DNA from 2 places in the Photobacterium sanguinicancri genome. Region 1 is predicted to be linked to the other one. Evidence: predicted binding sites of a transcription regulator. Region 1 holds the regulator's gene; the other holds the start of a gene.
The links. The regulator MetJ, encoded in region 1, represses methionine synthesis genes. The targets are predictions, from matches to a motif close to TTAGACNTNTANANGTCTAA.

Region 2: metA (homoserine O-acetyltransferase MetA) is a predicted target of MetJ. The motif match lies at 2,732-2,751, and genes of this name have one in related genera.

The regions. Positions count from the first base shown of each region.
Region 1 is NZ_AP024850.1:206,544-211,034, reverse strand. It holds gene OCU87_RS00990 (bifunctional aspartate kinase/homoserine dehydrogenase II) at 1-933, opposite strand, end outside; gene OCU87_RS00985 (O-succinylhomoserine (thiol)-lyase) at 933-2,099, opposite strand; gene metJ (met regulon transcriptional regulator MetJ) at 2,368-2,685, shown strand; gene OCU87_RS00975 (cation:proton antiporter) at 2,869-4,032, opposite strand; gene OCU87_RS00970 (cation-translocating P-type ATPase) at 4,104-4,491, opposite strand, start outside.
Region 2 is NZ_AP024850.1:311,132-315,622, forward strand. It holds rRNA gene OCU87_RS01525 (23S ribosomal RNA) at 1-2,126, shown strand, start outside; rRNA gene rrf (5S ribosomal RNA) at 2,251-2,366, shown strand; tRNA gene OCU87_RS01535 (tRNA-Thr) at 2,415-2,490, shown strand; rRNA gene rrf (5S ribosomal RNA) at 2,500-2,615, shown strand; gene metA (homoserine O-acetyltransferase MetA) at 2,773-3,711, shown strand; gene OCU87_RS01550 (cation:proton antiporter) at 3,809-4,491, opposite strand, start outside.

The DNA of each region.
Region 1 (4,491 bases):
ATCATCTAATGAAGTAACAATTTTCGCACCGCGACCTGAAGCTAAAACACGCTCCACACGCGTTGAGCCCGATTCAGGCTGATGACTACAACGTAGCATCAAGTCAATGGTGCTTTGTGCGACAGGTTGAAGGGTACGGCTATGTAATACCGGTGCGGCAAGTCGGGCCAATTCACTGGCTTCATCAAGGCGCAGCAACGGTAGCAGACAGGCATCTTTAACCTGATTAGGATCAGCGCTATACACACCCGCGACATCACTCCAAATCGTCACGCGCGAGACATCCGCTAACGCACCAATCACAGTGGCAGAATAATCAGATCCATTACGGCCTAGTAGCACCGTTTGACCCGCTTGGTTTTGGGCCATAAAACCAGTAATCACAATACGGTGCTGGCTGTGTTGGATCAGTTGCTGCTGGAGTAATGGCCGCGAAGCTGCGCAATCCACTTCAGGCTGAGCGGCTTGCTCTGCTCGTAAAAAATCACGAGAGTCGAGAGCGCATGCGGGTAATTGATCCACATTTAATAACGCTGCCAATAAGCGAGCAGACCATAATTCACCATGGCCTAATACTTTAGCTCGCGTGGCCTCATCTAACGTTTGGTCACTAAGCGCTGACAATGTACTCAGTTCAAGGTGGAGCTGGGTTTGTAGTTCATCGGCAACGGGCTCAGGCAATAACTCTTTGATCAACGCTTGCTGATACTGACGTAGCGCTTGCAGTGCCTCATGGGCATGACGCCCATCTTTGGTTAGCAAAGTAAGCCATTCAATCAAACGGTTGGTGGTTTTTCCGGCCGCCGACACCACAATCAGATCATCGGCATTCGAGTATTCCTGCAAGATTGTTGCAACCCGACGATAGCACTCAGCATCGGCTAAGCTGCTGCCACCAAACTTATGTAATTGACGCGGTTGAGCCTGAGTCATTATCCCACCTCTGCTGCTTGTTGAAATGCTTGTGCTAAGTCGGCGACCAAATCACTTGGATCTTCGAGACCCACCGATAAACGAAGTAGTGCCGTATTAATACCAGCCTCTGCTTGTGCTTCATCTGACATCGCGCGGTGCGTCATGCTTGAGGGGTGAGCAATCAGGCTTTCAGTGCCGCCTAAGGATTCCGCGAGCGAGAAACATTTAAGCACTTTCACAAACACTTCAAGTTGCTGGAAACTTCCAGCTAATTCAAAGCTAATCATAGAGCCAAAGCCTTTTTGTTGGCGCTTAGCAATATCATGCCCGGGATGATCAGGTAGGCTAGGATGATAGATAGCTGCAACTTGAGGGTGATCTTTTAAGAATGCCAGCACTTGAGCGCCATTTTCTTCGTGCATCTTCATACGTGGTACTAAAGTACGTAAACCTCTAAGGGTCAGGTAGGCATCAAACGGCGCACCTGTCGCACCAATACAATTTGCCCACCATGCGATGTTTTCCGCTTGCTCTGCATCAGCAGAAATAAGGATACCGCCCACAACATCGGAGTGGCCGTTGATATATTTAGTGGTCGAATGCACGACAAAGTCTGCACCTAATGCGATAGGCTGTTGCAGGACTGGAGAGAGGAAGGTGTTATCAACCGCCACTTGTGCGCCCGCTGCTTTGGCTTGCTGGCATAAAACTTCGATATCAATAACACGAAGTAACGGGTTAGATGGGGTCTCCACCCAAATAATTTTAGGTTGCTTAGCAAGAGCACGAGCAAAAGCTTGCGGATCAGACTGATCAACAAACTCAACCTTAAAGTCGCCTTTATTCGCGCGAGTATTGAATAAGCGATAAGTACCGCCATAACAATCGTGCGGGGCAACAATAAGATCATCAGGACCTAATAAAGCAGAAACGAGAAGGTTAATCGCAGCCGTACCACAACTTGTTACCACACCACCCGCACCGCCTTCCAACTCAGTTAACGCATCGGCCAACATATTGCGGCTTGGGTTGCCAGAACGAGTATAATCATATTGCGGAACCTCACCCAGTTGTGGAAAACTGTAGGTGGATGTGAGGTAGATTGGCGGGACGACCGCATGATGCTGAGAGTCGGATTCAATGCCGGTACGAACTGCAATCGTGGCAAGTTTCTTGTCACTCATATTAACCTTCCTTGTTTCGGTTTAATGCCGAATAAAATTCCTTCATCAACATTAACTACATTAAACTAGGACGTCAACACTTCCAGACGTCTATATGTCTTTGCTTATGGCGGTAAATATCGCTAAAATTCAACCAAACTTTAATTATGACTCACTGCCCTACTCGCAGTTATTTCGTAAGACCCCAATATCTCTGAGGTTTATTCAGAACATAGTGGCGTGAAATAACCTGAGCGGCGGTAAAACAACAACGCTGAGAAGGTAAAACATGGCAGAGTGGAATGGCGAGTACATCAGTCCATACGCGGAACACGGTAAGAAAAACGAACAAGTAAAAAAAATTACGGTGTCGATTCCATTAAAAGTCTTAAAGATTCTGACTGATGAACGTACGCGCCGTCAGGTAAATAACCTGCGCCATGCAACGAATAGTGAATTGCTCTGTGAAGCTTTTTTACATGCTTATACAGGTCAACCATTACCAACAGATGACGATATTCGTAAAGACCGTCCGGATGATCTACCCGCAGAAGCAAAAGCTTTGATGGATGAGATGGGCATTACTTACGAAGACATCAACGAATAAGCCGTCTTCGAGATACAAAAAACTGACTGTGGTGACAACTTTGGAACCACAGTCAGTAAATATGGAAACACGCTACTTCTTGTTATCATTAATGGCAGCTTTTACTTTATTCTTGCTTACGCTGCGCGTCCTACCACTAGCGTTAAAAGAAAAATAGAAATAACTAGACCAAGTAATTTAAGTTCACGCTTTTTCATAAAACTCTCCTTTTTGCTCGTCACTCAAAATAAGTTTTCTTACAACCATGATAAACACACCGGTTAGCACTAAATTCAGCGCTAATGACAACATGCTGATCGTCACAATTGGACCGCCGAAACCGTAACCAATACTGATCATCAACACACCCGCGCCAACCTCACCTCGTGGCCACATGCTAATCGACAATGCCAAACGCTCTTTAAGCGTGGCTTCCTTGCGATAACAAAACAGTGGGAACATCTTGCCGATATTGGCAATCACCGAAATCACCAATACGTGATAAGTAATTTCAGCGAGCGACATCGCAGGCATTGAAAGAGTGATACTGTCTGAAGCGGTCGTTGCGACGCCCCCAAAAATTTGCGGTAAGCTCAAGCCAACCAGCACCATGAACACGCCAGCGACAGAACTTGAGACTTGCTGATCAGCGGCGGATTCATGTTGCGATTTCATCATGCACCCCAGCACAAAAGCGGGTAGCAAAACTTCAAAATGGACGCCACTGCGCAAATAAAACAACTCACACAGCAACGCAATAATGACGGAGTAGCCCATCACAGCACCGGCAGACGACGGAATAGCCCATAGATGTAAATAACGATAACCCAGCGCTAACAAACCAAACATTAAGACTAGCGTCACGCCTAATGCAGGCTGCCAACCCACCACCAAAATAGATAATGGAATCATCAAGAGGACGGTATCGAGATCATCAAAAATGGCCAATATACGGGCTTTGTTAAACATCCACGTCGCACCAAGTCCAGCGGCTGTGAGCATGGCAAACAATACTCCAGCAGAGGTTGGCGCAGCAAAGCGGCCAATCACTAAAGTCTCTGTCCACGCATCGACATTGCTCCACATCTCTGGCGGCATCAGCACGAACACGAAATACAGTACTACCCCAACCCATGGGAAGGTGGCCGTCGTCATTGCGACCACATAATCCCAGCGATACTGCTTTAAGTTGTTCTTATCGATTTCAAACTCACGACCAACATTGATCATGATGTAGGCCAGCGCCGACATCGTCAGCACCATAATGGTGGGTTGCAGTTGGCCGTAGCCAGCAATGAATGATGGTAGCAATTGTGAGCACACTAGCCCCACCAACAGTAATGCGGAATATATAATGATTTTTTTCACGTCATAACCTCTTGTATTACATTGCTCGTCGAAAAGAGCCTGCCCCCCTCATAGAGGTGCAGGCAGTTAGGTTAGACGAATTTCACTTTAGTAATTTCTTTGATACCCGACAGTACGAATGTCGGTACAGATGCGGCAATAATCACAGCCACCAGGTGACCAAATGACAGGGATTCAGTGTTAAAGATCATCTGACCTAAACCTGTGTACATCACCCCTAGCGATAGCGTTGCAGACAAGGCTACTGCGCCTAGTAGATACTTATTGGTGAATGGATTTTTACGGTATAGCGTAGTGAAGCTACGTGAATCAAATAGGTGCCATAGCTGTGCGAAGATCAGCATGGCGAAAGCAACAGTCTGTGCGTATTCTGCACTGTGACCCGCATTCAATGCCCAGCTGAAGGCCATGTAACTCATGCCACCTAAGGCTAAACCACGGATAACAATCTTGGCCCCA
Region 2 (4,491 bases), 100 kb from region 1:
GAAAGGCCAATCAAACCTGGAGATAGCTGGTTCTCCCCGAAAGCTATTTAGGTAGCGCCTCGGACGAATACTACTGGGGGTAGAGCACTGTTAAGGCTAGGGGGTCATCCCGACTTACCAACCCTTTGCAAACTCCGAATACCAGTAAGTACTATCCGGGAGACACACGGCGGGTGCTAACGTCCGTCGTGGAGAGGGAAACAACCCAGACCGCCAGCTAAGGTCCCAAAGTTATAGCTAAGTGGGAAACGATGTGGGAAGGCTCAGACAGCCAGGATGTTGGCTTAGAAGCAGCCATCATTTAAAGAAAGCGTAATAGCTCACTGGTCGAGTCGGCCTGCGCGGAAGATTTAACGGGGCTAAGCTATACACCGAAGCTGCGGCAATATGAACTTGTTCATATTGGGTAGGGGAGCGTTCTGTAAGCCGTTGAAGGTGGTCTGTAAGGGCTGCTGGAGGTATCAGAAGTGCGAATGCTGACATGAGTAACGATAAAGGGAGTGAAAAACTCCCTCGCCGGAAGATCAAGGGTTCCTGTCCAACGTTAATCGGGGCAGGGTAAGTCGACCCCTAAGGCGAGGCCGAAAGGCGTAGTCGATGGGAAACGGGTTAATATTCCCGTACTGCTTATAACTGCGATGGGGGGACGGAGAAGGCTAGGTGGGCTTGGCGACGGTCGTCCAAGTTCAAGGGTGTAGGCTGATAGTTTAGGCAAATCCGGACTATCTTAAGGCTGAGACCCGATGTCGAGTCACTACGGTGATGAAGTCATTGATGCCATGCTTCCGGGAAAAGCCTCTAAGCGATAGGTTATAAGCAATCGTACCCCAAACCGACACAGGTGATCAGGTAGAGAATACCAAGGCGCTTGAGAGAACTCGGGTGAAGGAACTAGGCAAAATGGTACCGTAACTTCGGGAGAAGGTACGCTCCTCGCGGTGATGAGACTTGCTCTCTAAGCTGCTGGGAGTCGCAGATACCAGGTGGCTGCAACTGTTTATTAAAAACACAGCACTGTGCAAAATCGAAAGATGACGTATACGGTGTGACGCCTGCCCGGTGCCGGAAGGTTAATTGATGGGGTTAGACTTCGGTCGAAGCTCTTGATCGAAGCCCCGGTAAACGGCGGCCGTAACTATAACGGTCCTAAGGTAGCGAAATTCCTTGTCGGGTAAGTTCCGACCTGCACGAATGGCGTAATGATGGCCACGCTGTCTCCACCCGAGACTCAGTGAAATTGAAATCGCAGTGAAGATGCTGTGTACCCGCGGCTAGACGGAAAGACCCCGTGAACCTTTACTACAGCTTGGCACTGAACATTGACCCTACATGTGTAGGATAGGTGGGAGCCTTTGAAGCATTGTCGCTAGATGATGTGGAGGCAATCTTGAAATACCACCCTTGTATGCTTGATGTTCTAACGTCGCCCCCTAATCGGGGGTGCGGACAGTGCCTGGTGGGTAGTTTGACTGGGGCGGTCTCCTCCCAAAGAGTAACGGAGGAGCACGAAGGTGGGCTAATCACGGTCGGACATCGTGAGGTTAGTGCAATGGCATAAGCCCGCTTGACTGCGAGAATGACAATTCGAGCAGGTGCGAAAGCAGGTCATAGTGATCCGGTGGTTCTGAATGGAAGGGCCATCGCTCAACGGATAAAAGGTACTCCGGGGATAACAGGCTGATACCGCCCAAGAGTTCATATCGACGGCGGTGTTTGGCACCTCGATGTCGGCTCATCACATCCTGGGGCTGAAGTCGGTCCCAAGGGTATGGCTGTTCGCCATTTAAAGTGGTACGCGAGCTGGGTTTAGAACGTCGTGAGACAGTTCGGTCCCTATCTGCCGTGGGCGTTAGATGATTGAGAGGGGCTGCTCCTAGTACGAGAGGACCGGAGTGGACGAACCGCTGGTGTTCGGGTTGTTATGCCAATAGCATTGCCCGGTAGCTACGTTCGGAATCGATAAGCGCTGAAAGCATCTAAGCGCGAAGCGAGCCTCAAGATGAGTCATCTCTAGACCTTTAAGGTCTCTAAAGGGTTGTCGAAGACTACGACGTTGATAGGCAGGGTGTGTAAGTGCTGCGAGGCATTGAGCTAACCTGTACTAATTGCCCGTGAGGCTTAACCATACAACACCCAAGGGGTTTTACGGACTCCATAAACGCTTGAATGCGTGTTAAGAACGAAATTGTAACTAGTTAGATTTTCCCAGATTGTATCTTCCGCTTGACGGCGTAAGATAAACCGAATTTGCTTGGCGACCATAGCATTATGGACCCACCTGATCCCATGCCGAACTCAGTAGTGAAACGTAATAGCGCCGATGGTAGTGTGGGGTCTCCCCATGTGAGAGTAGGTCATCGCCAGGCTTCAAATTTAAGAAGTTTGTAATAACGAGCTTCATAACAAAATTGTGTGCTGGTATGGCTCAGTTGGTAGAGCGCACCCTTGGTAAGGGTGAGGTCCCCAGTTCGAATCTGGGTACTAGCACCATTAAATTTTTTCAGCGACCATAGCGCAATGGAACCACCTGATCCCATGTCGAACTCAGTAGTGAAACGTTGTAGCGCCGATGGTAGTGTGGGGTCTCCCCATGTGAGAGTAGGACATTGCTGAAACCCATTCTAAAACCCAGCCTTCGGCTGGGTTTTTTCATTTCTACCGTTTAATAATTCAAATTCAGACTAATCAGCCTTTCTCGCTTGCGTATACCTCTTATATTGTATATTTTTATTTAGATATCTGGACGTCTAAACATCTTAAGGAGTAAGAGAGATGCCAATTAAAATCCCCGATCGTTTGCCTGCAACGGATATTTTGCGAGGGGAAAATATCTTTGTCATGACAGAGGCACGTGCTGCAAGCCAAGGGATACGTCCATTGAAAGTGCTGTTATTGAATTTGATGCCCAAGAAAATAGAAACAGAAACGCAATTTTTGCGTTTGCTCTCTAATAGTCCACTTCAAGTCGATGTTGAGTTGCTAAGAATCGATAATCGTCCTACTCGAAATACGCCACAAGAGCACCTTGATACTTTCTATCGTCAATTTGAAATGGTGAAGTCACGTAATTTCGATGGCTTGATTGTGACGGGAGCGCCGCTAGGGCTCGTACAGTTTGAAGATGTGCTTTATTGGGAAGAGATCCAAGCCATCATGAATTGGGCGAAAGAGCATGTTACCTCAACATTATTTGTGTGTTGGGCAGCTCAGGCTGGGTTGAAGCTGCTATATGATTTACCTAAGAAAACGCGCAAAGAAAAGTTATCAGGTATCTACAATCATGCCATTCATGACTGTCATCATCCTCTTCTACGTGGATTTGATGAGACGTTTAAAGCCCCTCACTCCCGCTATGCTGACTTTTCTCCTGATTATTTAGCGGAACACACGGATCTTGATATTTTAGCAACGTCAGAACAAGCAGGCGTGTATTTAGCCGCAACCAAAGATAAACGTAATGTCTTTGTGACTGGCCACCCTGAATATGATGTTAGTACCTTGCACAATGAATATGTGCGTGATTGCGGTGAAGGGATGGAGCCGAATATTCCACTTAATTATTATCCAGATGATGATCCTAGCCGATCACCGATTGCGAGCTGGCGAAGTCATGGTCATTTATTGTTTGCTAACTGGCTTAATTACTGCGTTTACCAGCAAACGCCTTTCGATCTCGACCACTTTTCTGAAGACAATTTTACAAAAGACTGATGCTACATATCCATCAATAACAATTTATCTTGTCAGAATTAAGAATATAAAAAAGGCCTGCGACTGCAGGCCTTTTTTGTATTGAGTGTAGCTTAAATCAGCTGTTCTGTGATTCCCAACCTTTCGCTTTTTGGATCAGGGAGGTAATGGTTGAGCCTTGAATCAAAATAGAGAACACGACTACGGCATAAGTCATGACGAGGATGATTTCTCGGACATCAATGTTCTTTTCTGGAATAACAATGACACCAGCAGGAATTGCCATTGCCATGGCGAGCGCTAAGCCACCACGCAAGCCACCCCAAGTAAGGATTCGTACAGAGTAAGGGTTGTAGTCTCGGTATCGGTTAAAGCCGACATACGATAAACGTACGCTTAAGTAGCGGCTAAGCAGTACTAGCGGTACGGCAATCGACATTAGAATCCAATCTTCAGAGTGGAAATTAAATTGCAGCATACTCATACCAATCAATAGGAAAAGTACACCATTTAGGAATTCATCAACGAGTTCCCAGAAGTGATCTAAGTGATCTTCACTTTCTTTTGAGAAGCCAATGTAGCGTGTCCAGTTACCAATCATGATACCTGCAACCACCATTGCTAGCGGGCCAGATACATGAATCACATCAGCAAAGACGTAACCTGCAGTAGGAATACCTAGTGTCAAAAGCAATTCCATTGAGTGATCATCGGTTGCGCTGATCAAGTAATGGAATAGCAGGCCGAGTGCAAAGCCGTAGGCTATACCGCCAATTGCTTCTTGTAGGAATAGTTGACCTA